Regions from separate parts of the Bradyrhizobium ferriligni genome, predicted to be linked through region 1. Evidence: riboswitches for the same ligand, from Rfam matches in the RefSeq annotation. Region 1 holds a riboswitch; each other region holds the start of a gene.
The links. Region 1 has a riboswitch for cobalamin ahead of AC1VNY_RS09795 (TonB-dependent receptor). Riboswitches for the same ligand answer to the same signal wherever they lie in the genome.
Positions count from the first base shown of each region.

Region 2: it holds a riboswitch for cobalamin, as region 1 does, so the genes downstream of both, metE (5-methyltetrahydropteroyltriglutamate--homocysteine S-methyltransferase) here and AC1VNY_RS09795 (TonB-dependent receptor) in region 1, are expected to answer to the same signal.
Region 3: it holds a riboswitch for cobalamin, as region 1 does, so the genes downstream of both, AC1VNY_RS17180 (ribonucleoside-diphosphate reductase subunit alpha) here and AC1VNY_RS09795 (TonB-dependent receptor) in region 1, are expected to answer to the same signal.
Region 4: it holds a riboswitch for cobalamin, as region 1 does, so the genes downstream of both, AC1VNY_RS14155 (DUF1636 family protein) here and AC1VNY_RS09795 (TonB-dependent receptor) in region 1, are expected to answer to the same signal.

Region 1 covers NZ_JBXEJO010000013.1:8,518-16,436, forward strand. The annotation lists gene AC1VNY_RS09785 (amidohydrolase family protein) at 1-1,398, shown strand, start outside; gene AC1VNY_RS09790 (CobW family GTP-binding protein) at 1,400-2,323, shown strand; cobalamin riboswitch at 2,537-2,732, shown strand; gene AC1VNY_RS09795 (TonB-dependent receptor) at 2,839-5,121, shown strand; gene AC1VNY_RS09800 (PepSY domain-containing protein) at 5,124-6,623, shown strand; gene AC1VNY_RS09805 (tetratricopeptide repeat protein) at 6,631-7,104, opposite strand; gene gspD (type II secretion system secretin GspD) at 7,181-7,919, opposite strand, start outside.
Region 2 covers NZ_JBXEJO010000021.1:13,368-20,492, forward strand. The annotation lists gene AC1VNY_RS14525 (nodulate formation efficiency C protein) at 747-1,595, opposite strand; cobalamin riboswitch at 2,931-3,133, shown strand; gene metE (5-methyltetrahydropteroyltriglutamate--homocysteine S-methyltransferase) at 3,236-5,581, shown strand; gene AC1VNY_RS14535 (transposase) at 5,866-6,111, opposite strand; gene AC1VNY_RS14540 (IS5 family transposase) at 6,081-7,125, opposite strand, start outside.
Region 3 covers NZ_JBXEJO010000026.1:33,135-41,053, reverse strand. The annotation lists gene AC1VNY_RS17200 (SctD/MshK family protein) at 1-353, opposite strand, end outside; gene AC1VNY_RS17195 (nodulation protein NopA) at 470-703, opposite strand; gene AC1VNY_RS17190 (hypothetical protein) at 777-1,070, opposite strand; gene AC1VNY_RS17185 (HrpF/NolX family T3SS translocon protein) at 1,946-3,733, opposite strand; cobalamin riboswitch at 4,599-4,814, shown strand; gene AC1VNY_RS17180 (ribonucleoside-diphosphate reductase subunit alpha) at 5,022-6,848, shown strand; gene AC1VNY_RS17175 (ribonucleotide-diphosphate reductase subunit beta) at 6,839-7,912, shown strand.
Region 4 covers NZ_JBXEJO010000020.1:48,708-56,626, forward strand. The annotation lists gene cbiB (adenosylcobinamide-phosphate synthase CbiB) at 1-107, shown strand, start outside; gene cobD (threonine-phosphate decarboxylase CobD) at 119-1,084, shown strand; gene AC1VNY_RS14145 (cobyric acid synthase) at 1,081-2,529, opposite strand; gene cobO (cob(I)yrinic acid a,c-diamide adenosyltransferase) at 2,541-3,194, opposite strand; cobalamin riboswitch at 3,231-3,445, shown strand; gene AC1VNY_RS14155 (DUF1636 family protein) at 3,540-3,914, shown strand; gene cobW (cobalamin biosynthesis protein CobW) at 3,911-4,945, shown strand; gene cobN (cobaltochelatase subunit CobN) at 4,945-7,919, shown strand, end outside.

The sequences.
Region 1 (7,919 bases):
GCCGCGGTCGGCAGCGGCCTCGGCGGCGCCGAGCGGCAGATCGACGCGACCGGGCTCGTGGTGGCGCCGGGTTTCATCGACCTGCACGCGCATGGCCAGACCATTCCGGCCGACCGCATGCAGGCCTTCGACGGGGTGACGACCTCGCTCGACCTCGAGGCCGGCGTGCTGCCGGTCGCGTCCTGGTACAAGCGCCAGGCCGAGAAGGGCAGGGTGCTGAACTACGGCGCCGCCGCCAACTGGGCCTTCGCGCGCATCGGTGCGATGACCGGTTCGAATTCGGAAAGCTCGCTGGAATCGTTTGGCGCCGCGATGCGCGATCGCCGCTGGATCGAAAACGTCGCGACCGAAGGCGAGGTCGGCGGCATCCTCGACCGCCTCGCGATCGGCCTGAACGAGGGCGGTATCGGCATCGGCATTCTCAACGCCTATGCGCCGGGCGCCGGCGTGCAGGAATTGACCGCGGTGTGCCAGCTCGCGGCCACGCATGCGGTGCCGACCTTCACCCACGTCGCCTACATGTCGCGGATCGATCCCGAGAGCGCGGCCGAGGCCTATATCCGCCTGATCGGGTATGCCGGCGCCACCGGCGCGCATATGCACATCTGTCATTTCAACTCGTCGAGCAAGACGGATATCGAACGCTGTGTTGCGCTGATCGCGAAAGCGCAGGCGCAGGGCCTGCCGATCACGGTGGAGGCCTATCCCTACGGAACCGGCTCGACCGTGCTGGCGGCGACCTTCTTCAGCGATCCGAAGTTCGAGGAGCGCAACGGCCTCGGTTATGATTCGGTGCAGCGCGTGACCGATGGTCACCGTTTCGGCAGCCGCGAGGAGTTGCTGGCGGCACAGGCCGAAGAGCCCTCGACCTTGGTGCTGTGGCACGTGCTCGACATCGAGAACAACGCGCATCATCGCGATCTGCTCGACATGGCGGTGCTGTATCCGGGCGGCGCGATCGCCTCCGATGCGATGCCGTGGACGCTGTCGGACGGCCGCCCCTACACCGGCGACGCCTGGCCGCTGCCCGACGATGCCACCTCGCATCCGCGTTCGGCGGGCTGTTTCACCCGCTTCATCCGCGAATGGGTGCGCGAGCGCAAGAAAGTGTCGCTGCTCGAGGGCATCCGCAAATGCGCGCTGATCCCGGCCGAGATCCTGTCGGCGAGCACGCCGGCGATGCGGGCCAAGGGCAGGCTGCAGGTCGGCGCCGACGCCGATGTCGTGGTCTTCGACTTCGAGACGCTGAGCGATCGCGCGACCTTCTCCGCGATGAATCGTCCGGCGGAGGGCGTGCGGCATCTCGTGGTCAGCGGCCAGCCGCTGATCAGCGATGGTGTGCTCGATGTCGCGGCGCGTCCCGGCCGGCCGGTGCGCCGGCCCGTCGCCGGGGGCTGAGGTGCCGGTCCCGATCCTGCTGGTCGCGGGCTTCCTCGGGGCGGGCAAGACCACGGTCGTCAACCATCTGCTGGCGCATGCGCAAGGGCGGCGCATCGCCGCCGTGGTCAACGATTTCGGTGCGATCAATATCGACGCGGAGCTGATCGCGGGCGCCAGCGACGGCGTGGTCAGCCTGAGCAACGGCTGCATCTGCTGCACGCTGGAGGGTGACCTGCTGCGCACCCTCGCCACGCTGCTGCGGCGTGATCCGCGTCCCGAATTCATCGTGATCGAGACCAGCGGGATCGCCGATCCCGCCGACATCGTGCGCAACCTGATGGATCCCGTGATCTGGAAGGAGGCGCCGCTGGAGACCGTGCTGTGCGTGGTCGATGCAACGCAGCCTGCGGCGATGCTGAACGATGCGCTGCTGCGCTCGCAGCTGCGGGCGGCGGACGTGGTGGCGCTGAGCAAGGTCGATCTGGCCGATGCCGCCGCGTGCGCCGCGATCCGCGACGCGTTGCGCGCGATTCGTCCCGCGGCCGTGGTGGTTGATGCGTTGCATGGCGAGGTGCCGGCCGCGCTGCTGTTTCCGGCGGATCTCGATCATGTGCCGGCGCCGCGCGAGACCGCGCCGCGACGGCCGGTGTCCGATCGCTTCGAGACGCTGAGCTGGACCTCGGAGCGGCCCGTCGTGCTGCTGCGCCTGCAGCAGGCGATCGGCAGACTGGCGCCGAAGCTGGCGCGGGCGAAGGGATTGTTCGAGACGGTGGAGCAGCCCGGGCGGCTGACGGTGTTTCAACTCGCCGGCGGCCGCGCGACCTTGGCTGCGGGCGGCGTGCCGTCGCCCGGCGTGCCGCGCACGCGCATCGTGTTCATCGCCGAGATGGGTGCGCTCTCGCGAGCGGAGATTGATGAGGTGATGGAGGGATGCGTCGAGTGATCCGTCACCCTGAGGAGCGCGTAGCGCGTCTCGAAGGGTCGACGGCCCGGCTGGTGGCCGTCGATCCTTCGAGACGCCGCTTCGCGGCTCCTCAGGATGACGGGTCTAGGAAGTCTCTGCGTCAGCCATGACATCGCTGTGTCATCGCCGCAGCACCATCCCGCAAAGCATGTGTGCGACAATCGCATCGAATTGACAGCCCTGCCGCCACCACCTATCGTTTTTGCCGACGGTTCCCTTCGGGGATCAAAAGGGAATGCGGTGCGAGGGTAACCCCAATGCCGCAGCTGTCCCCGCAACTGTAAACGGCGAGCCTTTCGTCAATTTGCCACTGGGCTATCAGGCCCGGGAAGGCGTCGACAGGCGATGACCCGTGAGCCAGGAGACCTGCCGTCAGTCGTGGTCACACGCGAGCACATCGGGCGGGGGCGTCCTGGTGGGATCGGAGCACTGCCTTGTGGGCAATGCGCCAGTCCGCGTTCGCGGTGACGTGCCACGTTACCGCGAGTCCTTTCATGTCTCCGTCCTCTCCCGTTGCGCGCAAATGGCGCCTCGGTCTTCTCTGCTCCCTGTCATCGCTGCTGCTGCCGGCCGAAGGCTCGGCACAAACACCTCCTCCAACCAGGCTCGATCCGATCGAGGTCGCGCCTTTCGCTGCGGCAAAGCCGAAGCCTGCGGTGCGCAGCCGTGACGTGGCCGCCGCGGCGCGGCCGCGGCCAAGGCCCGCGACGGCCGCACCAGCCAGCAACACGCCGCGCGCCGCGGCGTCAGGCGCTTCGGGATCGGCATCGCCGACGCTCAACGCCACCACGCAGGGCGGCACCGGCAGCCGGCTCAATCTGACGCCGCTGCAGACGCCCGCCAGCGTCGAGATCATCACGGCGCAGACCATCGCCGAACGCGGCCAGCATAATGTGCTCGATGCCGTCACCCAGGACGCGGCCGGCTTCATCGCAACGCCGGCGCCCGGCAATGGCGGCCTGTCGTTCAGCACCCGCGGCTTTTCCGGCAGCAACTCGGTGATGACGCTGTATGACGGCACGCGTTTCTATATCGGCTCCGGCACGCTGACGTTCCCCTACGACACCTGGTCGACGCAGCGCATCGAGGTGCTGCGCGGGCCGGCCTCGGTGCTATACGGCGAGGGCGCGATCGGCGGCGTCATCAACGTGATTCCGAAGAAACCCCTCAATACGCCTTATAACGAGGCCGAGGTCTCGCTCGACAGCAACATGACGCGGCGGCTCTCGGTGGACAGCACCGGTCCGATCAATCCCAATGTGTCGTACCGCGTCAACGCCACCGGCAACATGTCGGACGGCTGGGTCGATCGCGACAAGACCTCGAATGCGGTGGTCTCCGCCGCCGTGCGGGTGCAGGCGTCGGACAATCTCGCCTTCACGCTGTCGGAGGATTACGGCGACCGCAGTCCGTCGCGTTATTTTGGTACGCCGCTGATCAACGGCTCGATCCAGGACGCGCTGCGCTTCAAGAACTACAACGCATCGGACAGCGCGATCCGCTATCAGGACAGCTGGACCCGGTTCAAGACCGAGTGGGATGTCGCCGACGGCATCAAGGTCAACAACACGCTGTATTACCTGACCAGCGAGCGGCACTGGCGCGACATCGAGAACTACACCTGGAATCCGAAGACCCAGCTGATCGATCGCACGAGCTATATCGAGATCTTCCACGACCAGAAGCAGCTCGGCAACCGGATGGATACGACCGTCAGCGGTCACGTATTCGGACTTGCGAACCAGGTCGTCGCCGGGTTCGACGTCAACCGGATCGACTTCACCCATATCAACAACTCGCCCTATGGCGGCGCGTCGTCGGTCAATCCCTACGTGTTCGATCCGGGATCGTTCTTCGCGACGACGACGGCGACCACGCCGGGCTTCAACGCGATCGTCAATCAATACGCGCTGTTCGCCGAGGATCGGCTCTCGCTGACCGATCAATTGTCGCTCGTCACCGGGGTCAGGTATGACCGCCCCGAGGTCGACCGCACCGACTACAAGACGCCGGCAAACAGTTTTGAGACGACGCTATCGGGCACGAGCTGGCGCGCCGGCCTCGTTTACGAGCCGATCAAGAACCTCGCGTTCTACGGTCAGTATGCGGTCGGCGTCGATCCGGTCAGCAATCTGATCTCGCTGTCGACGACGCAAAAAACCTTCCAGCTTGCGACCGGCAAGCAGACCGAGATCGGGGTCAAGCAGGCGTTCTGGGACGGCCGCGGCGAGTGGACGCTGGCCGCCTACGAGATCGTCAAGACCGGGCTCACGATTCCCGATCCCGGCAATCCCACCGGCGGCCTGGCTTTGCAGATCGGCCAGCAATCATCGCGCGGGGTCGAAGGATCGATCGGGTTCGCGCTGAGCGACGGCTGGCGCGTCGACGCCAATCTTGCGCTGCTGCGCGCCAGATACGACAACAACAGCCAGGTGGTCGGTGGCAAGATCGTCAGCTTCAACGGCAATGTCCCGGTTAACGTGCCGCAGCAGGTCTCGAACGTCTGGCTGACGTGGGATTTCGCGCCCAACTGGTCGGTCTATGGCGGCGTGCAGATCGTCGGTGCGATGTACTCCGATCTCGCCAACACCCAGCTGCGGCCGGGCTACAACGTGGTCAATGGCGGCGTCAAGTGGAAGCCGGATGACCGAACCACGGTCGCGTTCCGCCTCTACAATCTGTTCGACAAGGTCTACGCGGTGACCTCGAACGGCACGGGGCAGTGGCTGCTCGGCATGCCGCGCACGGCCGAATTGTCCGTCAACGTGAAGTTCTGACCATGCGCAACGCTGTGATCCGGCGCGGGCGGCGGTGGCTCTATATCGTCCATCGCTGGATCGGCATTGCGACGTGTCTCCTGTTCGCGATGTGGTTCATCACCGGCCTCGTCATGATGTACGTGGCCTTTCCGCGCCTCACCGACAGCGAGCGCCTCGCCGCGCTCCCTGTCATTCCTTGGAATAAGGTGCAGCTCGCACCCGATCGCGCGATGGCGATCGCGGACGTGGAGCGTTATCCGCGTGACTTGCGGCTCGCGATGATGGGCGACACGCCCGTCTATCGCGTCACCGGGTGGAAGGGAGGGACGATCACGATTTCGGCGACCGATGGCAGCGTGATCGACCGCATCACGCCGGACCAGGCGCTGGCCATCGCACGCCATCATCCGCGCGCGGTGCAACCCCAACTGCTCGACACCGTGACGCGCGACCAATGGTCGGTCACGGCGCGCTTCGATCCGTTGCGGCCGCTCTATCTGATCGGCCTCGGCGACCCTGATGGCACCGAGCTCTATGTCTCATCGCGCAGCGGCGAGATCGCGCTCGACACCACGCGTCCCGAGCGCATCTGGAACTGGCTTGGTTCGATCCCGCACTGGATCTATCCGACCGTGTTGCGCAAGGAGGGCCCGCTGTGGCGGGATGTGGTGCTGTGGATCTCGGGGGTCTGTCTTGTCGTCGCGGTCACCGGCTTCTGGATCGGCATTTTGCGCCTGCGGCTGACGCGCCGCTACGCGAGCGGCGCCGTCTCGCCCTATCGCGGCTGGATGGCCTGGCATCACATCGCCGGCCTGATCGGCGGCATCTGCGTCTTGACCTGGATGTTCAGCGGCTGGCTGTCGCTCAATCCCGGCGGCGCGTTCTCCGGTCGCGGCGTCACCCGCGAGATCGCGGTCGGCTATAGCGGCCATGACACGCCCGACATCGTCGCCGGCTTCCAGTCGTCGCCATCGATGCCGGCGGTGGAGGCGCGCTTCGTCTGGATCGGCGGACACGGGTTGATGTTGCTCGACGACGGTAACGGCGGCCGCAGCATCGCCGACCCTGTGACCGGTGCGCAGATGATCCTCTCGCGCGACGAGATCATCGCTGCCGCCCGACACGCAATGCCCGGCGCTGCAATGACATCAGCGCGGCAGCTCGATGAACCCGACGCCTACTGGTACACGCTGCACCATACACGCGAGCTGCCGGTACTGCGGATCGGCTTCGACGATCCCGCCCACACCTGGCTGCACATCTCTCCCGTCACCGGCGAGATCCTCGACCGCAGCGACGACAGCCGCCGGTCCTACCGCTGGCTGTTCAACGCGCTGCACAGCCTCGACTTCCCGCTGCTGCTACGCATCTCGCCGGCGCGCGACGTCGTGGTGTGGCTGCTATCGGCGGCTGGCACGATTATCTCGATCAGCGGGATCGTGATCGGCTGGCGCCGGTTGCGGCGGCGCAAGGTGCGAGCGAGGCCAGTGTCGGCGAGCCTCGTGCGCAAGTCCACGTAAGCCGCGATTACTTGACGGTCAGGTGCACGTCCGGCGCCGGCCGATCGGGGGCCCATTCCAGTGCAAACCGCTGACCGGCAATGATCTCATAGGTCGAGAGCTTGGATGCGACCGCATCGCGGAACCGGAGATAGGCATCGCGCTGCCGCCCGTTCGAGCGGGCCGCGGCCAGATTGAGCCATTTGTAGGCCAGCACGAAATCTGTCGGAACGCCGTGACCCTTGTCGTACATCAGGCCGAGCTGGGCTTGCGCAAACGGGTCGCCCTGCACGGCGCCGCGATAGTAGCAGTCGGCGGCGGCTGCATAGGCCTGCGGCACGCCGAAGCCGTGCTCATACAAGAAGCCGAGCATGCCGAGGGCGCGCGCATTGCCGCGCTCGGCGGCCGGCGCGAGCTCCCGAGCCGCCCGGACATAGTCGCCGCGATGGAAGGCGGCCGATCCGCGCGCCACGCTGTCGGCGCTCGCGACAGAGGTGGTCATCGCCCAAGCCACGATCGCAAGCCAAGCCGAGAGGCGCGTCCGTTGTGCGAGAATGCGGCGCACCCTGCTGCCCGGCTCAGTGATAGCTGGTGGTGATCGGTGCATTGGTCGATGTCGTGGCGATGCTGCCGCGCAATTTCGATCGAAGCTCCTCGGCCACGGTCTGGGCGTCGGAACCGTTGCGGATGATCTGCGGGCGGATGAAAATGATCAGCTCGGTACGCTGGGTGCCGTTGCTCTGATGCCCGAAGGCGTCACCGAGGCCCGGAATCTGGTCGAGCACCGGAAGCGCATTGCGGGCGCCGCTCTGCTGTTCGCTGATCAGGCCGGCCAGCAGCACGGTCTGACCGTTGGCGACCGAGATCTGGCTCTTGACCCGGCGTTCCGAAACCGTCGGCGTCAGGTTGACCGTGCTGCCGCTGCTTTGGGGAACGTTGCTGATCTCCTGCTCGACGTCGAGCCGCACGGTGCCGTTCACGCTGACGCGGGGCGAAACCTTCAGGATGATGCCGGTGTTGCGATAGTCGATGGTGTTGACCACCGTGTTGCTCGTGGTCAGCACCGTCGCGCTGCCGGTCGAGACTGGGACGACGTCGCCGACCTGCAGCGTCGCGACCTGGTTGTTGATCACGACCAGCGAGGGATTGGACAGCACCTTGACGCTGGTGACGGCATGCAGCGCATCCAGGATCAGGCTCGGCTGCGTCGCATTTCCGATCAGGAAGTTGAAGCCCGGGAAGCTCTGGTTGATGAAGGCATTGGTGAGCGATCCCGCGACCGAGACCGCGCCGGTGGTCGCGTCCGTGGTGGTCGCG
Region 2 (7,125 bases), on a different contig from region 1:
GACAGTTACGGTTATCGCGTCCATCGCGATCCGGAGGCGCAGTGGGGAGCCGTGAACTGCCGATCTCTTGTTACGGGCTTGAAGTCGACGGCCGACTCAAAGCCGAATTTGTAACGAGAGACGGCGCCCGGGCGGGTGGGGAAGAGCTAAAGAAGCATGCTTCAGATCGGGATTTACGACGCGCAAACGAATGCGCGTGAGGAAATCTCGATCTTCCGTCCCAATTCTGCGGTCGATAAATCGCAGCATGGCTGCAGAGCTCCTCGCCGGGGATACTCGCGAAAGGGGCCCGCCGCCATGAAGTATGCCGGCGTCGCTATCACTGCCCCGTTCCCGGGTACCCTTTTAACCGGTCTCGTCGCTGCACTCGCTCCCGCGTGCCGCCTTCGGCGTCACGCTCCTACGGGTGCCATTGTCCGTTGAAGCGATGCGCTGCGCGCACGCCTGGTCAGAGCAGGGGCCGCAAGCATCGCTGGGCCAACTCCCCCGAAGAATGGATCTAGAGCTGGCCGCGTCGCAGGTTGGCGTCCGCTCGCTGCATGTGAGCGGGGAGGGCTAAGCCGGCTCTCGTAAGCTGGCACGTGGTCGCCTGGTCATGGCATCGATTGCTTCGCGGAATGGGCCGAGAGCAACGGTGCTACCCTATGACGAGCTGCGAGGGGCTCGCGGTTTGTCGCAAAAGCGTAACAGGTCAAGTCAGCGCTTCCGAACGCGTGTGCTTTGCTGCTCCTCGGAGGCGCTCAGCGTCAAGGAGCTGCGCCGCGATCTTGCTTTGTGCGACCATCGGCCGAGGCCTTTCGCGTCCTCTCTATTGCTTCCCGTTCACTTGGCTCTATCCGATCGAACCAGGAGCCTGGAGGAAAGGCCGCGATGCGCTTGGCGAAGAAAGATTGCGGCTCCCAATCTTGTCCCTCGCTCTTCTCGAAAGCGATGACGCCGTTGTGGGTAAAATAATGGGGCCCCGGGATCTTACAGTTCACCAAAAGCAGAACGCGCCACAGATCCCCCTTCTCGGCCGACTTGTCATTCGGTTTCGACACGTAATCAACTACAACGGGTTCAATGATATGGCAGCGGCCGTGCCGCAGAAGATTGCCGAGCTTGCCTTGCGCAGTCGTCACGAAATTGAAGTTGGCCGGATCATGCAGAAAGTGAAGATTTGCGTCCCTTTCGCCATCTGTGACTTCACTGGCGATCAACGAGAGCGCCAAGGCACGCCAGCCCAACTCAATCGGCTTTGCATATGTCGACGCAAGTTTAATCGTCCCGTCGGTCGCGATCTTCCAAGTGATAGCGTACTGTTCGTCTGATCTATTGTCCGGGTGCCTGGTCCATGAAAAATAGACATACTCTGTTCGGTCAATTCCTTCGGCGACTCCCCATGATCGAGGCACAAAGTGAGCCACCTTCGAGACCATGGAGATGATTTGTTCTATAGTCTCACCATCTTGCGCTCGCCACGTTGACTTGACCCTTTCGACAAGCGCGTGGTCGTTGGCGCGAACATTGTTGCTCGTCGCCGCCAGCCCGGCCAGGCAGATCAGCGACCGACCGATACAGAACCAAAGCACGCGTCTTCCAGACATTTTCTTCATTGCTTCCGGCCCATCTGGTTATCATCCACACGTCAATTCCAAAGCGGGGACGTTCTCCTCAACGTGCTATGCGCGATCGCAAGAAGTTAGCGGCAACGTGACGCGGGCGCCTGCCGATGTCCCGCACGAGCAGGCGCCGTCCCTCGATGTCACGCGCCGCTAACTTCAGTGGTCAGCCAAAGCCTCAATTTGCAATGCTGGACCCGCCCAGGAGGAGAAGCCTGGACATGCCAAGGGCTTGCATTCTTCGTGCCAGGCAATAACCGGCAGTTCGCGCCAGATTTGTGCCGTCTTTGTCGACTTACCGACCTGCGCACGTTCTAATGTTACCATTCAGCCTATTCGCCACGACGTCCGAGAATGATTCTTATCACGCACTGAATCTTCGACAGTGCGGGCGAATGCCTTGCTGCCGGAGTCTTGACGACAATTGGGAGCAGGTATGCCGCCATCGATCCGTGTGATCCGGGGGCGTCGCCGCTACTACGAATGTCGAGGGCGCCCAAGCCTGTTGTGCTTGGCACTTTGCGGCCTACATCAACGCGGAGCCGCCCTTCAGCGGCGAGCGATTTGGAATCGACGTTAAGGAACTTCACGGATCAAGCAGGCGGACGAGACGTAGCATTCTCCGCTCGCGCGATGTTATGGGCCGTCGTCTACCTGCTCGTCATTGCAGTCAACATTAGAGGAACTGCGCTTCCACGCAGCCGTGTCGACCGGCAAGAGAAAAGTCTCAGGTCTTACTAGCTTCGGCTTGAATTACTCAACGCTTTCGAGAGCATCTGTCTGACGGGGTGGCTCATAAAAGGCCTTGCCATCCAGCCGAACAGACCGACAGTAAAGACGGCAGCAGCAAAGACGCCGAGGGCGCTCCAAACAGCAATTTTCATTGCGAGGCTCTCTTGTGGTTGTGGTGATTCAATGTGCTTGCTTTGGCCAGTATCACTAAAACATCAGCGTAACGCCTACCAGGATTGGCTGGTCGTACATCGACATGCTCGCTGAGCACGCTGCTGGATTTAGCGCATACCTCTTGCGCCTATTCGACACTGATCCATGGTTATTGGTGGAGAAGGGAGGAGGCATCGAAGCGTGCTCGATGAATCGTTCGAAAGCCGGGCCGCATGAAAACGTCCCGCTCGGCGTGGTACTGCCGCGTCGTCTCTTCAATAGATCTGACACGCCGCCCGACGCCACGCGCCTTCGAGATGGCCATTTCGATATCTTATGATTGGAGAGTGGCGTCCACGTCGCGATCAAGAGTGGCCTTGGAGCGTCGTTCGCGTAAGAGGCCGCAGCACCAATTTGAGAGGTTGACGGCCGAGTTCTCTTGCCGATAATCCAAGTCGTCGAGGTTCTCCGGTTTCCATTTGATCCGGAGCTAAGAGGGAAGCCGGTGCCAATGCCGGCGCTGCCCCCGCAACTGTGAGCGGCGAGCCACTGTCCAACAAAGTCACTGAAGCCCGCGCGGCTTCGGGAAGGCCGGACAGCAGCAATGACCCGCGAGCCAGGAGACCTGCCCCGACAATATGTTCATCCACGGGCGGGGTGTCCCGGTGGTGCGCCAAGCAGCCGTCGCTCGGGCGACTTCTCCTGCCTGCGTCCGCCACGGCCTTTGCCCCCAACACGGGGTTAGCGCTATGTCTCTTCTCTCACTTCCGGTTGCCACGCTCGGAACGCCGCGCATCGGTCCAAGGCGCGAGCTCAAATTTGCACTCGAAAGCTATTGGGCCGGAAGAACCAGCGAACAGCAGTTGCTCGAGGATGCGGCCGGCCTACGTGCCGCGAACTGGGCGCGCCAGAAGTCCCTCGGTGTCACCGTCATTCCGTCGAACGACTTCTCGCTGTACGATCAGGTGCTCGACACCAGTGTTATGGTCGGCGCCATCCCGGAAGTCTACGCCTCGAAAGCCGAGCCCGTTTCCCTCAAGACGTATTTCGCCATGGCACGCGGTTCACAATACGACAGCCGGGGTGCGAGTTGCGGCCACGGATCTCGCGGCGATGGCGCACCCGCGCAGGAGATGACCAAGTGGTTCGACACCAACTACCATTACATGGTCCCGGAATTTCACCGCGGACAGACTTTCAGGCTGTCCTCTCGCAAGCCTATCGAGGAGTATGAGGAAGCCAAGGCCATTGGCTTTCAGACTCGCCCTGTCCTGATCGGCCCGGTCACATTCCTAAAGCTAGGCAAGAGTGCTGATCCTGCGTTCCAGCCACTGTCACTATTGGATGACCTGCTACAGGTTTATATCGAGGTTCTGCAGGAATTGGCCAAACGTGGGGCAAATTGGGTTCAGTTCGACGAGCCCTGCCTGGTTCTTGATCTGGATGAGGAATCAAGAAAATCCTTGCTACATGCCTATGACCGGCTCGCCAAGGAAGGGCCGGCCATCAAGATCATGGTCGCCAGCTATTTCGGTGGCCTCGGCGACAATCTTCCCACCGCCTTGCGCCTGCCTGTCGCCGGGCTGCACGTCGACCTGGTTCGGTCGCCAGCGTTATTGGACCAGATCATAACCGCCAAGCGAAGTGATCTTGTCGTGTCACTCGGCGCGATAGACGGCCGCAATGTGTGGCGAACGAATTTGTCGGCACTGCGCCAGCGGCTCGATCCCGCTATCGCGAAGCTCAGCAAGGATCGCATACAAATCGCTCCCTCCTGTTCGCTGCTTCACGTGCCGGTCGATGTTGAACTCGAGACGGAGCTCGCTTCAGACGTCAAGAGTTGGCTTGCATTCTCGGTTCAGAAGATTCGCGAGCTTGCGACCTTGGCGCGGGCTCTTGCAGGCGATCAGAATGTTGCCGGCGCTCTTGCGGAATCGGAGCGCGCCACCACCAATCGTGGGACTTCGCCAAAGATCCAAGATGCCGGTGTCGCCGTCCGGATGAGAGCGATTAACCGGACCACGCGCCGGCGCGCCAGTCCATTTGCCAGTCGTGCCGAGATCCAGCGCAAGCGCTTCAAACTACCGGCGTTTCCTACCACGACGATCGGTTCGTTTCCGCAGACTGCGAAGGTCCGCAATGCCCGCGCAGCACACGCGCGAGGCGCGATGAGCGACGGACAATACGACGAGTTCCTCAAGGAAGAGACTGCCCGTGCCGTACGTTGGCAGGAGGACATTGGCCTGGACGTGCTCGTGCACGGCGAGTTTGAGCGCAATGACATGGTGCAGTACTTCGGCGAACAACTCGCCGGCTTCGCATTTACCAAAAACGGCTGGGTACAATCCTATGGTTCGCGCTGTGTCCGGCCGCCGATCTTGTTTGGCGATGTCTCACGGCCGAAACCGATCACCGTGGGGTGGTGGCGGTACGCGCAATCGCTAACCGAGAAGCCGATGAAGGCGATGTTGACCGGACCAGTGACGATCTTGAACTGGTCGTTTGTTCGCGATGATATTCCCCGAGGCGAGGTCTGTCGTCAAATTGCGCTCGCTATCCGAGACGAAGTCGGCGATCTCGAAAATGCTGGTGCGGCCATGATCCAGATCGACGAGGCTGCACTGCGCGAAGGATTGCCGCCGCGTCGATCGGAGTGGACGGCTTATCTCGAGTGGGCCGGGGATTGCTTCCGCATCTGCTCATCGGGCGTCGCCGATCAAACCCAGATCCATACCCACATGTGCTACTCGGAATTCAACGACATCATCGATGCGATTGCTGCAATGGACGCGGACGTCATCTCGATCGAGACTTCGCGCTCGAAGATGGAACTGCTCGACGCGTTCCGGAACTACAAATATCCGAATCAAATCGGGCCGGGCGTGTACGATATCCATTCTCCGCGCGTGCCCGAGTCGAGCGAGATGAAAGAGCTCGTGGCTTTAGCTCGAAAGCGGCTGCAGGATTCGCAACTCTGGGTCAATCCGGACTGCGGCCTGAAGACGCGCAAATGGGAGGAGGTTCGCCCCGCGCTGGTCAACATGGTCTCCGCGGCCCGCGAACTACGCGCCGCATCGGCTCCAGCCGACCGTTGATCTGGGACTGGTCTTGGTCGAGAATTCGACCGCCTGTCAACGATTTGCGGGCTCGATAATCGTGAGAGATCCTGGTGAAAAAAGGCCCGGCCGCCTTTAGCGGCCGGGCGGAAGTATGTCCGGGAGGAGCGACGCTGCTAGGCAACGTGCCGACCTCCATCAGCGGAAGGAGGACAGCCGATGGTCCGATTACGGCGAGGACATCCGCCGAAATCTGACCCTAGTTGAGGCGCAAGTTCAGCGTAGCTCAATCATGCCCTGATATGCGGCCCATATACCTGGGATTAGAAAGTCGTTCGTGAAGAACGTTTCTGAGCACCGTTTACGCGAGGCGTTGCGATAGACGGCGACAGCGTGTCCAGAGCAGGACGCGTAAAAGTTCCGTGAACCAGTGGCGGTAAGTTGTAGCCGGCGGCGGCGAGCACGGCGTTGATGCGGTCGCCATCGCGGCCCTTGAGATGGTTGCGGCGCATTCGGTGGTCGTCCTTGAGATGGCCGATCACAGGCTCGACGGCGGCGCGGCGCTGCATCTCGCGGCGGATGGCGTTGGTGACGCGGCGAACCTGGCCGCTGATCCAGACCTTGAACCGGTTTGGATAGTTGTGGCCGCGATAGCCCTTATCGCCGTGGATGCGGCGCGCTGGACCCCTGTGAGCTTTTCGAGATCGGCGATGACGGGACCGAGCGTGTGGCCGTCATAGGGATTGCCGTGCAGGGCCTTGGCATGCAGCACGAACTGCCCGCCTTTGGGCGCTGTGGCAGGCGTGGCAATCGAGACTTTGCAGCCAAACTCGTAAGGTGCCCGGGCCGTGCCTTTGCCGATGCACTCCACCTCGGGGGCGTGCAACGAGTAGACCTTGGGACCGCGCTGACGCTGCTCTTGATGGCGAACCCGGCGGGCGAGATCGAGCCGCGGACCAAAGCGATCCTCGCGCGCAGGGTCGCCCTCGATCTTGCGTCTGATGTCACGGATGATGCGGCCAAGCCGGGTGCGCAGGAATTTGAGTTCTCGCCGGGCGCGCTTGAACTGGTGGGCATGCGTGTAGCGTCCCACCATGACGGCGGCGCGCTTGACCACGCGCAGATAGCTCTGGCGCAGTTCGATACCCTCGCGTTTGGCCAAATCGACCAGCTTCTCGATCGCCCGGTGCATGAGCCGCGCATCGCTCGGATGCGCGATCGCCTTGTCCCGGACGGTGGTGTCCACAACGACCCGCTCGAGATCTTTGGTCTCGATCGCCCCAGTTCGATGCGCCACCGAGAGGCTTTCTTGCAACAGCGCGGCGATCTGCTCCTCACCCAGCCGCTGGCGCCAGCGGGTCAGCGACGAGCGATCGAACGGCAACTCGTGCCGGAACACCACCTCGCCGCAGAAATACTGAAAATACGGGTTCTCGACCCACCTGTCGCACAGTGCCTCGTCAGACAGATTGTGCATGTGCTTGAGGATGAACAGTCCGGCTACCAATCGTGTCGGCAACGGTGGCTGCCCCGCAGGCGACAGACCGAACTGAAGCGTCCCGCCAGGAAGTCCCAATCGATCT
Region 3 (7,919 bases), on a different contig from region 1:
ATAATCGGTACATGCCAGCGCCCGGTAGAGCCGGCTTGCTGAGTGCCTTCGGTCGAGCAGCGAATGGACATCGCGCCCATATGGATGACGGCAGCAAGAGGGACAACAACGGTCTCATTTGGCGAAAGAGGGCCGCGGCCCTCGATCGCGACGTCCGCGGCAAGGGCCTCGATCTCGATCGAGCTGACATGCCAGCTGACGCGAAGATGGTGCGGTTCGAGGCCTTGCTCGATGAAGACCAAATCAGCATCGAGGCTGCTGCCAATCAAGCAGGAGCCGCTCCCCGCTTTGCCGGTCAGCCCGGAATAACACCCCGACAACACTTCGAATAGCGGGGAAGCTGGTTCATTCACGATCGTCTCCTGAATGAAGAACGAGACCGTACGGCAAAGCCGTACGGTCTGTTGCGACTTCACAGATCATGCGGCCGGCAAAAGCGGGAGGATGTAATTTCGTCCCGCTTCATCCGTTACTGCACCCGCTCGTCGGCCACTTTCTTGACGGTCGAGAGCTCTGTCGAGACGACGCGAAGTTCTACATCCCTTTCAGCAGCCTTCGTGCTGCTGGCAGTCAGGGCGGCGAGCTGCCTGTTGAATGCCGCTTCTCCCGCAGCTTCAGCAGCGGCGGAACCCGCGGCTGCAGTAACAGTACCAGCTGCGCCACCCGCCGTCGAGGTATGAGAAGCACCAACCTTACCAGTCATCTTGTTTCTCCTGTTCATTTGAAGATTGCCGCGCCTTGCGGCTCCGATTTTCCTGACGCCGTAACATGCGAGGTCAGGAATCCTCCTCTGTCTCGGCCATGGTATCGTCGAAACGACCCATTGCACTACTTACAAACTGGATAGCGACGGCGCCGAGAGCGGCGTTGAACGCTTGCTGCAAAGCAGCGGCTTGCGAGCCGGCGTCTGGACCAGACGCGCCGCCGCCGCCATTTAAGGGAGCTCCTGCACCATGCGATTGGCCATGATCATCGTGCTCGCCAGGCGCCCGAGATCCCTTTTTGCCGCCGCCAGTCGCGTGGAGGTCAGAATCAAGGTGCCCAGCGGCGCTGGAGCTGGAAATGCGCATCGGGTTCTCCTACTTCAAAACTTCGTCGTGCGGAGGAAGCAGTCTCCGTCACGTCTACTATGGAAGCATTAGCTTTCGACAAGCTGACGAGCCGCAGAAATACAGTGAGCCAATCTCTTCGGTGTTGCCTCTGGACAGGCCGCCTCATATTTCGGCAGTGTGTCGGCGAAAGCTGCAGATCAGAGAGTTGGTACAAGATCTCGCCTATGTGGCACTTGATCAGGCAAGCCGCTGTTCATCAGAGCGCAGCTTTGATGAGGGGAATGAAAGCGCCAGGATGGATAAAATGGGGCTTAGGCTTTGACGTGGCCCAATGTCGGGGCCCGCCCGGCCGGGACCCCTCGCAGCTTGTTCGGCAACTTAGTTGCCTCGAACCAGGGAGCGATTTGTCTTGATCCTGCCCGGGCGGGGCGGCAGGTTGAAGTTGCTCATGCGAGTCAGCGACGAAGAGCGATCCTCCAGTCCCGCTCGTAGCAGACCCATATAAATGGACCACTTTCGTGGACAGCGATCAGGAGGCGCTGGAGACAAGGACCTTGAGCGTCACGTCCACTAATGTGCTCTCGATCCAACGACCTAAACTGGTTAGGTTTGCCGCTCCGTCGGAGGTGAAGGCATCGACAAGTTCACCGTCCGCGACGGGTGGCGCAATCGGCCCGGCGAAATCTTCGCGGTGGCGCACGCGATGTGAGAACGCCCGTCGTGCGCTCGAGTGCAGCCGACAAATGCGCTGGTTTAGCTAGCGACCACGTTCGTCGGTGTAAGCATCGAACATGCTTGCGCGACCTGCGCGGCGGGGACGACCCTACCGCGTGGTGGCCTCGCAAGCTGGTCTTTCGTTCCAGCATTATCCTGCGTCGATAGCGCCGCTACGACTAGGCGTAGGCACCTGCAGCTTGCGTGCGCTCGGATTCAATCCGTGCCTTGAGGTTATTCAGATAGTCCTCCACGTAGGACTGGGCCATCGACACCGGCAGGTTGATGCCGGCCGTCGCCGCTTCTTGAATTGCATGCTTCACCAAGCCTTCTCGAATCGCTATCTTGACCTCGGGGCCGGCGATGCAGCCCACGGCCTGCGCCGCAAGACTGAGCCCGGCTTCCTCCAGCGCCTTCTTTATGTTGCCGCCGCTGATCGCGGTGTGCAGAAGATTTGCAGCTTGCGCTTCGGCCTCGATCACCATTGAAGCAAGATCGGCCAGTTCGCCCAGCCCTGGAATGAAGCCGAGTACACCAACGGCCGTCGCTGTCCAGTCGAGTACCTTCGAGCCTACCTTGAGCACGTCATTAAGTGCGTGCATGAGGGCGCCACCGTTCTTCTTGGGAGACTTGATGTCGGGCTGGTCTGCCACGCCAATCATCATGTCCGCGGTGGCCTCCTGTTCGGCCGGCGTTTGAGCGGCATGCGTTTTCAATTGCGGAGCGGCGCGGTTCGCACCAGACATGTTGTTGAAGAACTGGTTGAAATCGTTTCTGCTGATGTTTCCGGAATCAACCGTATGGCCGCCGCCGAAGTCAAAAAACTTGTGGTGGGTTTTGTAGCCAGTAATCGCGTTGTTCATCAACCCGAACAGCACAGGATCCGAGAGCAGCTGGGAAGCCGCGCTTCGTACCTCGGGGGAAAGGCTCTTGTCGTCCACCATACTCACGAGCTTTTCCCGGGTCAGATCGCCATTTCCAAAGAAAACGTCCTGGTTCTTGTTGATCGTGTTTAGTGTGCCCAGTTCGTCTCGAGTGAGACTCATCGATGACGAAGCGACCTGCAGGAAGTCCTCTTTGTGGACCTGATCTATCGAGCCGCCGTACAACTGCTTCCATTGATTCGGGTGGTCGAGAAAATATTGAGCCGCCGCGAGGACCTGTGGGGGGCATTTGCCAATGTCGGCGTTGCCGTCCACGATGTGCCTGAAATCCGCAAGGCTCAAGTTCTTGGGCAGGTTATCGGAATATCGGTAGAGTTCGCGCAAGGCATCGGTCAGGTTCATGACCGATGGCTCACCGTTCCCGGTACCGTCGGATGGGATGTAGTTCTGCTCGTAGGTCCGCGCCCGCTGCTCCTGGAACGCGGCAACTTGAGGGTGATGGTCGGAAAAGTCGCAGAGATCGCCCGCTTTGATCCTGCCGCCACAGCGGCCGTCGCCTTGCGAACCGATCGCATAGAAGAGCTCCGGGTCCTGTTGCAGTGCCTCGATCGCCGCCTTTAGATCCGGCGGTGTCGAGGGATCGTCGGCCAAATCTCCCAGAGACTTCCAATCAAGCGGGCATTTGTCCTTGTGGCGGTTCAGCACAGAGACAATCTGCAGTTCCGCATTAGTCAGCGTGCCACCGTTCCAGGTGATCCTTGAGCTTTGTACGGGCGCTTCCGCAATGATCGGGCTGCCGGCAGCACAGGACGGCTGTGGGTCATCCTGATATGCATCCAAGGCTGCCCTTATCTCTGGTGGCAGGATATTCCGCGCCTCCTGCGTGAGTTCCTCCGTCAGTTGCTTGGTTGATTCTGTGGGGGCCGGCTCCTGCGGTGCTGAATGATCGCTGGTCGTGTCTTTCGACGAGAGGCTGGCCAGCATCGCCTGAAAGCTGGAAAAGTCCTGCGCCGAAGAGGGCGGGGCGGGCATTCCGGAGAAAGCCACAGTTGAGTTGGCGGTTGGCGATAGGTCGACTGACATTACACGTCCTCCGATATAAGAGTGCACCACAAGACGGTCACCAGCGCGGCCCGAGATCGCGACGAACAAGGAGTGTTGATCGGCAGAGTTCAACAGGTCCTACCACTTGCGTCCTGTTGCTCAGTGCGCCTTCAGCGCTCAGTTCCGCGACTATCCATGGGAACACCGCCGTCTAGATATTCACGCCGTATGATAAAACGGACAACCTTTCGAGAAGCTGACGGCGCTCAGATGATTTCAAGGCGATTGATGAAATAGCCTTGCAAGCAAGGAGCCTGGACGTATTTCAATGCCGGTGCCAGCTTCGTTTGGTTGCGTTCACCTGGCCTGGTGCCATGTCAGCGAGTTAAGCTCCTGATCCAGAACCGTGTAACTGTAAGGCATCGATGGCAGCGTCAGCGGCGCGTCGAGCGTCCTGACGACGTCAGGCAGGTGAAAACAGTAACACATAGCACTTTCTTCAAGATGACAGTCTCCGAGATCGGATGAGTATGCCTGCTATTTTTCACAACAGGATCGACACCAAAATTCGTCCCAAATTTAGAGGCCGATGCTTCTTCCTAAATGGAAGCCAGCCGCGATCATCAGGTAACGAACGCTCGTCAGCTTTCGGTCAGCTCGCTTCTCTAAAGAGTTGGCCCATTCGCGCTCACGAACGCTGCCAATCTTATCACGCGACAGAAACGGTTCTTCTCATGTTGCCTGCCGTTATGCGCAAACTTAACGGAAACTAGAAAGGCAGCCCAACGGCTTCTCCAATCATCTGCAGCGGAAGTGACAGGGCGATAGAGTGGTCCGGGCGGTCGGTATGTTTTTGCCTTCTCAATCTAGATCTCTCCAGTTGACGAATCCCGGCGAGTAGTGCCTATCTCTAGCTAGTCACGGTCTTCCGCTCCCCACACCTTGTAGGTCGGAAGCTAAGAGGGAACCCGGTGCGCCAACACGGCAACTCCGGGGCTGCCCCCGCAACTGTAAGCGGCGAGCGGTTGTCATCATGGTCACTGGCGCGACACAGCGCCGGGAAGGCCGACGGCCGCAGTGACCCGCGAGCCAGGAGACCTGCCGCGACCGAACGAAAGTCCTCGGGCGGGGTGCCCCGGTGGGTCGCTTGCAGCCGGGGACATTTGCCCGGATTCCTCGCAAGTCGTCCGCGCGGCCCACGCCTAACATCGCGGGGTTGCCGATGTCGCCGTCTTACAATTTCGATCAGCAGGGTCATCTCATTGAGCCGTCGCATGTGCGGCCGCGCCCAGCGCAGGCAAGGCCTAACCCGCCTGAGTTGTGTCGTGTGTTGCCGTCGCCGGCTCCGCTGCCGCGCCCCCTTGCGCCATCGCCAAGGCCGGCCGATCTCAAGCTCGATCGGACGCGCGACGACCTGTTGACGCCGTTCGGCAAGCTGACGGTGACCGACCGTTATCTGCTCGCCGGCGAATTGCTCCAGGACATGTTCGCGCGGGTGTCTTGCGCCTTCGCGGATGATGTTGCGCATGCCCAACGTCTCTATGATGCGATGTCTCGGCTGTGGTTCATGCCGGCCACACCGGTGCTGTCCAACGGCGGCACCACGCGCGGTCTGCCGATCTCATGCTTCCTTAACTCGGTGTCGGACTCGCTCGAAGGCATCGTCGGCACCTGGAACGAGAATGTCTGGCTTGCCTCTAACGGCGGCGGCATCGGCACTTACTGGGGCAACGTTCGCTCGATCGGCGAGAAGGTGAAGGGCGGCGTTACCTCAGGTATCATCCCGTTCATCCACGTCATGGACGGCCTGGCATTGGCGATCAGCCAGGGCTCGTTGCGGCGCGGCTCTGCGGCGGTCTATCTCGATATCCACCATCCCGAGATCGAGGAGTTTCTCGAGATCCGCAAGGCGTCCGGCGACTTCAACCGCAAGAGTCTCAACCTGCACCACGGGATCAACGTTACCGACGCGTTCATGCGTGCCGTGGGCGCCGGCACCGCGTTCGCTCTGCGCAGCCCGAAGACCAACGATGTCATCCGCGAGATCGACGCCCGCCAGCTGTGGCAACGCATCCTGGAGAACCGGCTGCAGACCGGCGAGCCTTATCTGTTGTTTATCGACACCGTGAACCGATCGCTCCCCAAGCACCAGCGCGAGCTCGGCCTCAAGGTCTCTACCTCCAACCTGTGCAGCGAAATTACCCTGCCGACCGGCATCGATCATCGCGACGAGGACCGCACCGCGGTGTGCTGCCTGTCGTCGCTCAACCTCGAGACCTGGGACCAGTGGAATGAGAAGCCAGGCTTCATCGAGGACGTCATGCGCTTCCTCGACAACGTGCTGACCCACTTCATCACGGTGGCGCCGGACGGCATGAAGCGTGCCCGCTACGCCGCCTTGCGTGAGCGCTCCGTCGGCCTCGGCGTCATGGGCTTCCATTCGTTCCTGCAGGCCAAGGGCATTCCGATGGAAAGTGTCGTGGCCAAGTCGTTCAATCTGAACATGTTCCGGAAAATCCGTCGCGATGCCGACGCGGCATCCGTGACGCTCGCGCGCGAGCGTGGGCCGTGCCCGGATGCACTGGAACGCGGTGTGATGGCGCGCTTCAGCCATAAGATCGCGATCGCGCCAACCGCCTCGATCAGCATCATCTGCGGCGGGACCAGCGCTTGCGTCGAGCCGATCCCGGCCAACATCTACACCCATAAGACCTTGTCCGGTGCCATCTCGGTGCGTAATCCGCATCTCGCCAAGCTGCTGGCCGCCAAGGGCGTAGATACTTCGGCGACCTGGCAGTCGATCATCGCGCACGAGGGTTCGGTCGCCCATCTCGACATCCTGTCGGAGCACGAGAAAGCGGTCTTTCGTACCGCCTTCGAAATCGACCAGCGCTGGATCGTCGAGCTTGCCGCCGACCGCGCCGCGTTCATTTGCCAGAGCCAGTCGATTAACCTCTATCTACCGGCTGACGTCGATAAGTGGGACCTTCACATGCTGCATTGGACGGCATGGAAGCGCGGGGTGAAGAGCCTCTACTACTGCCGTTCAAAATCGATCTCGCGGGCGGCGTTCGCCGGCGACATCGCTGACGGCGACAAAGCGGCGCCGCCGCAGCCGCGCGCTGACTATGAGGAGTGCCTCGCATGTCAGTGATCGATCTCTCATCCGTCGATCCACGCACACTGATCGGCAAACGGTGCGTCGGCCTCCTCGATTCGACCGGCAGCTATGACGTCGATCGCTATGCCTGGGCTTACGAGTTCTGGAAGCGCCAGCAGCAGACCCATTGGATGGGCGAGGAGGTGCCGCTTGGTGCCGACCTCAAAGATTGGGCGTCGGACCGCGTTACCGACAGCGAGCGCGCGCTGCTCACTCAGATCTTCCGTTTCTTCACTCAATCGGACATCGAAGTCGGCGATAACTATCTTAAGCGCTACATCCCGATCTTCCAGCCGCTCACCGTCCAGATGATGATGGCGGCCTTCACCAATATGGAGACGGTCCACATCGACGCCTATGCGCTGCTGCTCAAAACGCTCGGCATGCCCAAGACCGAGTTCGAGGCATTTCGCGGCTATTCCGAGATGCGTGCCAAGGCGGACTACATGCACGAGTTCGGCGTTGACACAGTTGCCGATGTCGCCAGGACCTTGGCGATGTTCGGCGCCTTCACCGAAGGCATGGCGTTGTTCGCGAGCTTCGCGATGCTGCTCAATTTCCCCCGCCACAACAAGATGAACGGCATGGGACAGATCGTAAGCTGGTCGGTTCGCGACGAGAGCCTGCATTGTGAGGGCATTATCAAGCTGTTTCACGAATGGAACCGCGAAACCGGCGCGGTGACGCGCTCCGTCCGTGACGATATCGTCGACGTCGCCAAAACCATGGTGAAGCTGGAGGAGAATTTCGTCGACCTCGCCTTCGGCCTCGGCAAGATCGAGGGCATGAGACCTGAGCAGATCCACACTTACGTCCGCTATGTCGCCGACTGGCGACTGACCCAGTTGCGGATTGCCCCGGTCTTCGGCTTCTTCGAAGCCAAGGAGGGCGGGTTTACCCAGCTCAAGGCGCATCCGCTGCCTTGGCTCGTCGAGATTCTCAATGGCGTCGAGCACGCCAATTTCTTCGAGCAGCGCGCCACGGAGTACTCCAAGGCGGCGAGCCGCGGCAGCTGGGACGGCGAAGACGGGGTGTGGGCGGCTTTCGGCCGGACGTAGCCAGACG
Region 4 (7,919 bases), on a different contig from region 1:
AGGGGGCGCGCGATCCGGCTGCCGCTGACGTCCTCATTGGGCTGAAGCTCTATCGCTACGCCATGGTGCTGTTGGCTGCGGCGTGCGTCGCCCTGGCGCTGGCGTGAAGGAGCGGCGCATGCGGGAGCACGGCGGGAATCTTGATGTCGCCCAGCAGCGCTTCGGCGGCGCCGCGGACGACTGGATCGACCTGTCGACCGGGATCAACCGGGTGCCGTATCCCCTGGTCGATGTCGAACCGCGACGGTGGAGCGCGCTGCCGTCGCGATCCGATCTTGAATCGCTGCACGACGCCGCGCGGCAGGCCTATGCCACCAACGCGCCGATGATGGCGATGGGCGGTGCGCAGGCCGCCATTCAGTTGCTGCCGCATCTGGCGCTCAAGGGGCGGGCGCGGATCCTGGCGCCGACCTACAATGAGTATGCCGCGGTGTTGTCGGCCGCCGGCTGGGACGTCGCCGAGGTGTCCGATCTCGCCGCGCTCCCAGGAGCGGACATTGCGATCGTCGTCAATCCGAACAATCCCGATGGACGACGCCATGATCGGCAGGAGTTGCTGGCACTGCTACCGCGCGTTGGCCGGCTCGTCATCGACGAGAGTTTTGCGGACGCCGTTCCTGACCTGTCCCTTGCACCGGAAGCAGGACGCGCGGGGCTCCTGATCCTGCGCTCATTCGGCAAGTTTTACGGGCTTGCCGGCTTGCGTCTTGGCTTCGCGATCGGCAGCGAGGCTGACATCGTCGCGCTTGCTGCGATGGCGGGCCCATGGCCGGTTTCGGGCGCCGCGATTGCGATCGGACGGCGCGCGTTGCTCGATCGCGATTGGGCAGAGGCGACCGCCGCGCGGCTCGCGGACGACTGCGTCAGGCTCGACGCGGCGGCGCGATCGCAGGGCTGGACGCTGCTCGGCGGCACGCCGCTGTTCCGGCTTTATGAGGTCGGCGATGCGCTGGCCGCGCAGGCGAAGCTTGCCGGCGGCCAGATCTGGTCGCGCGTCTTCCGGCAACAGCCGGGATGGTTGCGGCTCGGCTTGCCGGGCGGCGAGGCGGAATGGTCTCGCCTTTCCGCCGTGCTGTCCGTTTAGCGCGCCAGCGCGAGCAGGCCTTCGACATCGAGATGGGTCTCGATGTGCTCGGCAAGTGCGTCGAGCGCGCTCTCCACCCTGGCGCCGTAGGGCTGATCAGCCGCCGCGATGTCGAGTTGCGCGAGGAAAGCCTTGCGAAATTCGTCCGAGGCGAACAGGCCGTGCAGATAGCTGCCGTGAACGCGCCCGTCGCTCGAAATGGCGCCTTCCGGCCCGCCGCCAAGCAACGCAAATGGTCGCGTGCGATCCGGCCCGTCGGTGCGCCCGATATGGATTTCATAGGCGTTGATCGGTTGATGGGTCGCCTCATGCACTGCGCTGACGCGCGTCAGCGTCTTCTGTTCGGTCATCGTGGTCGTGACATCGAGCAGCCCGAGGCCGCGCGTTTCGCCGGCGGGCCCCTCGATCCCATCGGGATCGGCGACGGTGTGCCCGAGCATCTGGTAGCCGCCGCACAGGCCGAGGACATGGCCGCCGCGGCGATGATGCGCCAGGAGATCGATGTCCCAGCCCTGCGCGCGCAGGTAGGCGAGATCGCCGCGGGTCGATTTCGAGCCGGGCAGGATAACGAGCTTCGCATCACCCGGGATGGCTTCGCCCGGACGTACCATCACGAGATCGACGCCGGGCTCGAGCTTCAGCGGATCGAGGTCGTCGAAATTGGCAATCCGCGACAGCGCAAGGAATGCGATCTTGCGCTGACCGGGCTTGCGCGCCTCGCCGAGCCCAAGCGCATCTTCGGCCGGAAGCTCGCCGGCGCGGACGAACCAGGGCAGCACGCCAAAGCCGCGCCAGGCGGTGCGCTCTTCGATCAGGCGGTAACCGTCATCGAACAATGTCGGATCGCCGCGGAATTTGTTGATGACAAAGCCCTGGATCATCGCGGCATCGTCAGGGTCGATCACTGTCTTGATGCCCACGAGCTGCGCGATCACGCCGCCGCGGTCGATGTCGCCGACCAGCACCACGGGCACGCCAGCCCGGCGTGCAAAGCCCATGTTGGCGATGTCGGACTTGCGTAAGTTGACCTCGGCGGGGCTGCCGGCGCCCTCGACCAGCACGAGGCCGGCGCGCTCTTTCAGGCGGCCAAAGCTCTCCAGCACCGCGCCCATCAGCGACGGCTTCATGCCGGCGTATTCGCGCGCGCGTGCGGTGGCGATCCGTTTGCCGTGCACGATGATCTGGGCGCCGACATCGGTCTCGGGCTTGAGCAGCACCGGGTTCATGTCGGTGTGCGGCTCGACGCCGGCGGCGAGCGCCTGCAACGCCTGCGCGCGGCCGATCTCGCCGCCGTCGACGGTCACGGCGGCGTTGTTCGACATGTTCTGCGGCTTGAACGGCAGCACGCGCAGGCCGCGCCGTCGGGCCGCGCGCGCAAGGCCGGCGACGATGAGCGACTTGCCCACGTCCGAGCCGGCTCCTTGGATCATCAATGCGCGCGCCATCGTGATGTCCGTCAGAACTCGACGCCCGGCTGGGCCTTGATGCCGGAGCGGAACGGATGCTTCACCAGCGTCATCTCGGTGACGAGATCGGCAATCTCGATCAGTTCCTCCTTGGCATTGCGCCCGGTGAGTACGACATGGGTCATCGGCGGCTTCGATGTGGTCAGGAAGTCGACGACATCGGCGATCGCGAGGTAATCGTAGCGTAGTGCGATGTTGATCTCGTCGAGCACGACCATGCGCAGGCTCGGGTCCGCGATCAGCTGCTTGGCCTTTTCCCAGCCGGCTTGCGCTGCCGCGATGTCGCGGGCGCGATCCTGCGTCTCCCAGGTAAAGCCTTCGCCCATCGCATGGAATTGACAGAGATCGCCGAAATGCCCGGTGAGCAGGCGGCGCTCGCCGGTATCCCAGGCGCCCTTGATGAACTGCACCACGGCACAGGGAAAGCCGTGCGCCACACAGCGCACGATCATGCCGAACGCGGAGGAGGATTTTCCTTTGCCGGCGCCGGTATGAACGATGATCAGGCCCTTTTCACCGCTCTTGGTCGCCATGATGCGGTCGCGGGCGGCTTTCTTTTTCGCCATCTTGTCCGCATGGCGTGCATCCAGCGAAGAATCGGTGCCGACGGCGCCGTCTTCAGCTTCGTTTCCATCAGAAGTCATCACGTTCCTTCGGCTTGACAAGTGCGAGGCTTGGACGAATGGTGGGTCCGCGTTGGTTCCTGTCCTACGACAGGCGAAGAGGGAATGCGATAGGGCGATGACCGCAAGGTTCGCCCGAAGCGCAGCCGCCCCCGCGACCGTGACCGGAGAGATGCCCAAGCCACTGATTCCATACGGAGTCGGGAAGGTGGGCATCGAAGGGTAAAACCTGCTCCGCAAGCCGGGAGACCTGCCAACGCAGCATGTTGTGAGACCGGCGGACGGGGTGTTCCGCGACGGGGAACGAACCTGTCCAAAATCGGTTCGTGTGCCTCATCGCTTCCCGCTGTCAATCCAGGAAGGGCGATGAGCGTTACACTTCATGTCTGCATCACTTGCCGCGCCGGCCAGACGCCGGCGGAAGGTGAACTCGCGCCCGGTGCGCGCCTGCATGCCGCGCTCGTTGAGGCCGGCGTGCCCGATGACGTCAATCTGGTTCCCGTCGCATGTCTGTCGGCCTGCAGCCAGGGTTGCTCGGTCGCGCTCAGCGCGCCGGGGCGATGGTCCTATGTCTACGGCCGACTGTCCGCTGACAATGCCGCGGATGTGATCGCCGGTGCCTCCGCCTATGCGGCAGCGCCTGACGGCATCGTGCCGTGGCGCAGCCGTCCGGAAATCTTCCGCAAGCAATCGCTCGCCCGCATTCCACCTCTTCCCGTCGTGCCGGAGGCCGCAGAATGACCACGCTCGCCAAAATTCCGGTCACCGTCGTGACCGGCTTTCTCGGTTCCGGCAAGACGACGCTGATCCAGCATCTGATCCGCAACGCCAACGGCAAGAAGCTCGCGGTGCTGGTCAACGAATTCGGCAGCGAAGGCGTCGACGGCGACATCCTGAAGTCGTGCGCCGACGCCAATTGTCCGGCCGAGAACATCGTCGAGCTCGCCAATGGCTGCATCTGCTGCACCGTCGCCGATGATTTCATCCCGGCGATGGAGCAGTTGCTGGCGCGGAACGTGAAGCCCGATCACATCGTGATCGAGACCTCGGGGCTCGCGCTGCCGAAGCCGCTGCTGAAGGCGTTCGACTGGCCGGAAATCCGTTCGCGGATCACGGTCGACGGTGTGATCGCGCTGGCCGACGCCGAGGCTGTCGCCGCCGGCCGTTTTGCGCCTGATCCGGCCGCGGTGGACGCGCAGCGCGCAGCAGACGACAATCTGGACCACGAGACGCCGCTGTCGGAGGTGTTCGAGGACCAGATCGCCTGTGCCGATCTCGTGCTGCTGACCAAGGCCGACCTTGCCGGGGCGGAGGGGATCAAGGCAGCGAAAGAGGTGATCGCGGCCGAGATGCCGCGCGAGGTGCCGATGCTGCCCGTCGTCGACGGCACGATCGACGCGCGCGTGATCCTCGGGCTCGAGGCGGCGGCGGAAAACGATCTCGCGGCGCGGCCGTCGCATCACGATGGCGAGGAGGAACACGAGCACGACGATTTCAATTCCGTCGTGATCGATCTCCCGGAAGTTTCGGATGTCGACGCGCTGGTCGCCTCGATCAAGGGGCTGGCGCGCGAGCAGAATGTGCTGCGCGCCAAGGGCTACATCGCGGTGGAAGGCAAGCCGATGCGGCTGCTGGTGCAATCGGTCGGCGAACGGGTGCGGCATCAGTTCGACATGCCCTGGGGCGCACGGGCGCGGCAGTCGAAGCTCGTCGTGATCGGCGAACATGCCGACATCGATGAAGCCGCGATCAGGGCACGGCTTGGTGTCTGATGCACGTCGTCTTCCGCGAGAGCCGCGGCCTTGAGGAGACCGCGACGCCAAGGGACCTCGGCCAGGATCCGGCCGATCTCGTGGTGTTGTCGTTTTCCGACAGCGATCTTGCTGCCTTCGCGGCCGGCTGGCGGCGCGGCCGCGCTGCGTTGCCGTCGCTGCGGCTCGCCAATCTCGCGGAGCTGCGCCATCCGCTGTCGGTGGATACCTATATCGAGCGGACGCTCTCGCACGCGCGCGGCATTCTGGTGCGGCTGATCGGCGGCGAGCCCTACTGGTCGTACGGGCTGGCCGCGGTGCATCGGCTGGCCAAGGAGCGCGGCATTGCCCTGGTCGTTCTGCCGGCCGATGGCCGCGACGATCTGCGGCTGGATGAATTTTCGACCTTGCCGGTCTCGACGCTGCGCCGTCTCAAGGTGCTGTGCGACAAGGGCGGCCCCGTTGCCGCGCAGGCCGTGATCGCGCAACTGGCGCTGGCGTCCGGACTCTATGCCGGGCCTGTGGTCGGCGAGATCGATCTTCCCGAGATCGGCGTCTACGATTCCCGGCGCGGTGCCATCGCGGCGTTGCCGGCACCGGACGGCCAGCCGCGCGTGCTTGTCACCTTCTATCGTTCTTATCTTGCGGCCGGTGACACGGCGCCGGTCGATGCATTGATCGATGCGTTGCGCGCGAAGGGCTTTGATGCCCACGGTGTGTTCGTTACGTCGTTGAAGGCGGCAGGCGTGGCCGATTGGCTGCGCGCTCAGTTCGCGCAATGTCCGCCAGCCGCCATCGTCAATGCGACCGCGTTCTCCGCGGCTGGTGACGACGGCACGACGCCGTTCGATGCGGCCTCGTGTCCGGTGTTCCAGGTCGCGCTTTCGACGGCGCGGCGCGAGGATTGGGCTTTATCGCTGCGCGGGCTCTCGCCCGGCGATCTTGCGATGCATGTGGTGCTGCCGGAGGTCGACGGCCGCCTGTTCGCAGGCGTCGTGAGCTTCAAGTCGCCTGGTGAGCGCGATCCCGAGCTGCAATTCGCGCATCTTGCACATCGACCGGACGCCGAGCGCGTCGCTGCAATTGCCGCACGCGTGGCCGCCTGGCATCGGCTTGCCGGCAAGCCGGCACAGGAGAAGCGGCTTGCGCTGGTGCTCTCGAACTATCCAGGCCGTCCGCATCAGATCGCGCATGCCGTCGGCCTCGATGCGCTGGCCTCGGTCGAGGCGTTGCTGGCTGATCTCGCGGCCGCGGGATTTGACCTTGAGCCGGTGGCGTCGCTGGGTGACATTCTTTTGCGCAGGAATTTGACGTGGAACGTCGCCGACTATCGCGCCGCGCTTTCCGGCCTTCCCGAACCGCTGCAGGACGATCTCAGCCGCGCATGGGGCGCGCCGGACGATGATCCCGATTGCCGTGACGGCGCATTTCATTTCGCGGCGATCTGCTGCGGCAAATCGGTCATTGCCGTTCAGCCGGAGCGCGGTGAGGTCGGTCAGCGCGACGCCGATTATCACGATTTGGCACGCACGCCGCGTCACGCCTATGTCGCGTTCTATCTGTGGCTCAGGCGGCAAGGCATCGATGCCGTCGTCCACATCGGCGCGCATGGAACGCTGGAATGGCTACCGGGGAAGTCGGTTGCGCTGTCGTCCGCATGCTGGCCGGAGGCGCTGGTCGGCGATCTGCCTGTTGTCTATCCCTTCATCGTCAACGATCCCGGCGAGGCCGCGCAGGCCAAGCGCCGGATCGGTGCCGTGACGATCGGTCATCTGCCGCCGCCACTGGCACAGGCCGCGCTGCCGGAAGGCCTGCGCAGTCTCGAGCGCTTGCTCGATGAGTATTCGACTGCCGATGGTCTCGATCCGGCGCGGCGGCAGCGCCTGATCGCCGCGATCCGCGACGAAGCGCGCATCGCCGGGCTGGAAGACGATCTCGGTCTCGCCGCGTCGGTCTCCGCGGCCGAGGCCATTCCACAGATCGATCGCTTCGTCTGCGACCTCAAGGAAAGCCAGTTCGGCGACGGCCTGCATGTGTTCGGGCAGGGCGCCTGCGGCGAGGCGGAGAGGACGGCGCTGCGCGATGCGCTCGCGGGACGGCGCGTGGCGCCGGGGCCGGCGGGCTCACCCTGGCGTGGACGCCGCGACGTGCTGCCGACCGGACGCAATCTGTTTGCGGTCGATCCACGCGCGGTGCCAACGCCGTCGGCGCATGCGCAGGGCGTGAAGCTCGCTGAAGAGTTGCTGCGCCGTCATTTGCAGGATCACGGCGACTGGCCGAAGGGGCTCGTGGTCGACCTGTGGGGCTCCTCGACGATGCGCACCGCCGGCGAGGATTTTGCGATGGCCCTGCACCTCGCGGGCATCGCGCCGCGCTGGGATCATGGATCGGGGCGGGTGTCGGGCTACGACATCATCGCGCCGGCGGAGCTCGGCCGGCCGCGCATCGACGTCACGCTGCGCGTGTCGGGGCTGTTCCGCGACGTCTTCTCAGGGCTGGCCCAGTTGTTCGAAGCCGCGGCGGAGACGTTGTCCGAACGCAGCGACGAGGCGGACGAGAATCCTTACCGAGAGCGCGTCTCGCGCGTGTTCGGTCCTCGTCCCGGACATTACGGCGTTGGCATTGCGTCGATGCCGGATGTCTTCACCGAGGAGGCGCGTGAGGCGGCCGGCGATGCCTGGCTGTCGGCATCATCGTGGGCTCTCGCATCCGATGGCGAGATGCGGCCCGATCGCGCCGGCATCGAGGCGCGGCTCGCGGCTGCGGACGGTTTTGTTCACACCCAGGATTTGCCGGAGACCGATCTGTTGCTGGCGGCGGACTATGCCGCGCACGAGGCGGGTATCGCGGCGGCGGCCCGGCGCCTTGGCACAAAAGTTCCGTCGCTCTATCACCTCGATGCCACGCGGCCGGATCGGCCGCATGCGCGCGCGCTGACTGAGGAAATCTCACGGGTGGTGCGGGCGCGCGCGGCCAACCCTGCCTGGATCGCGGG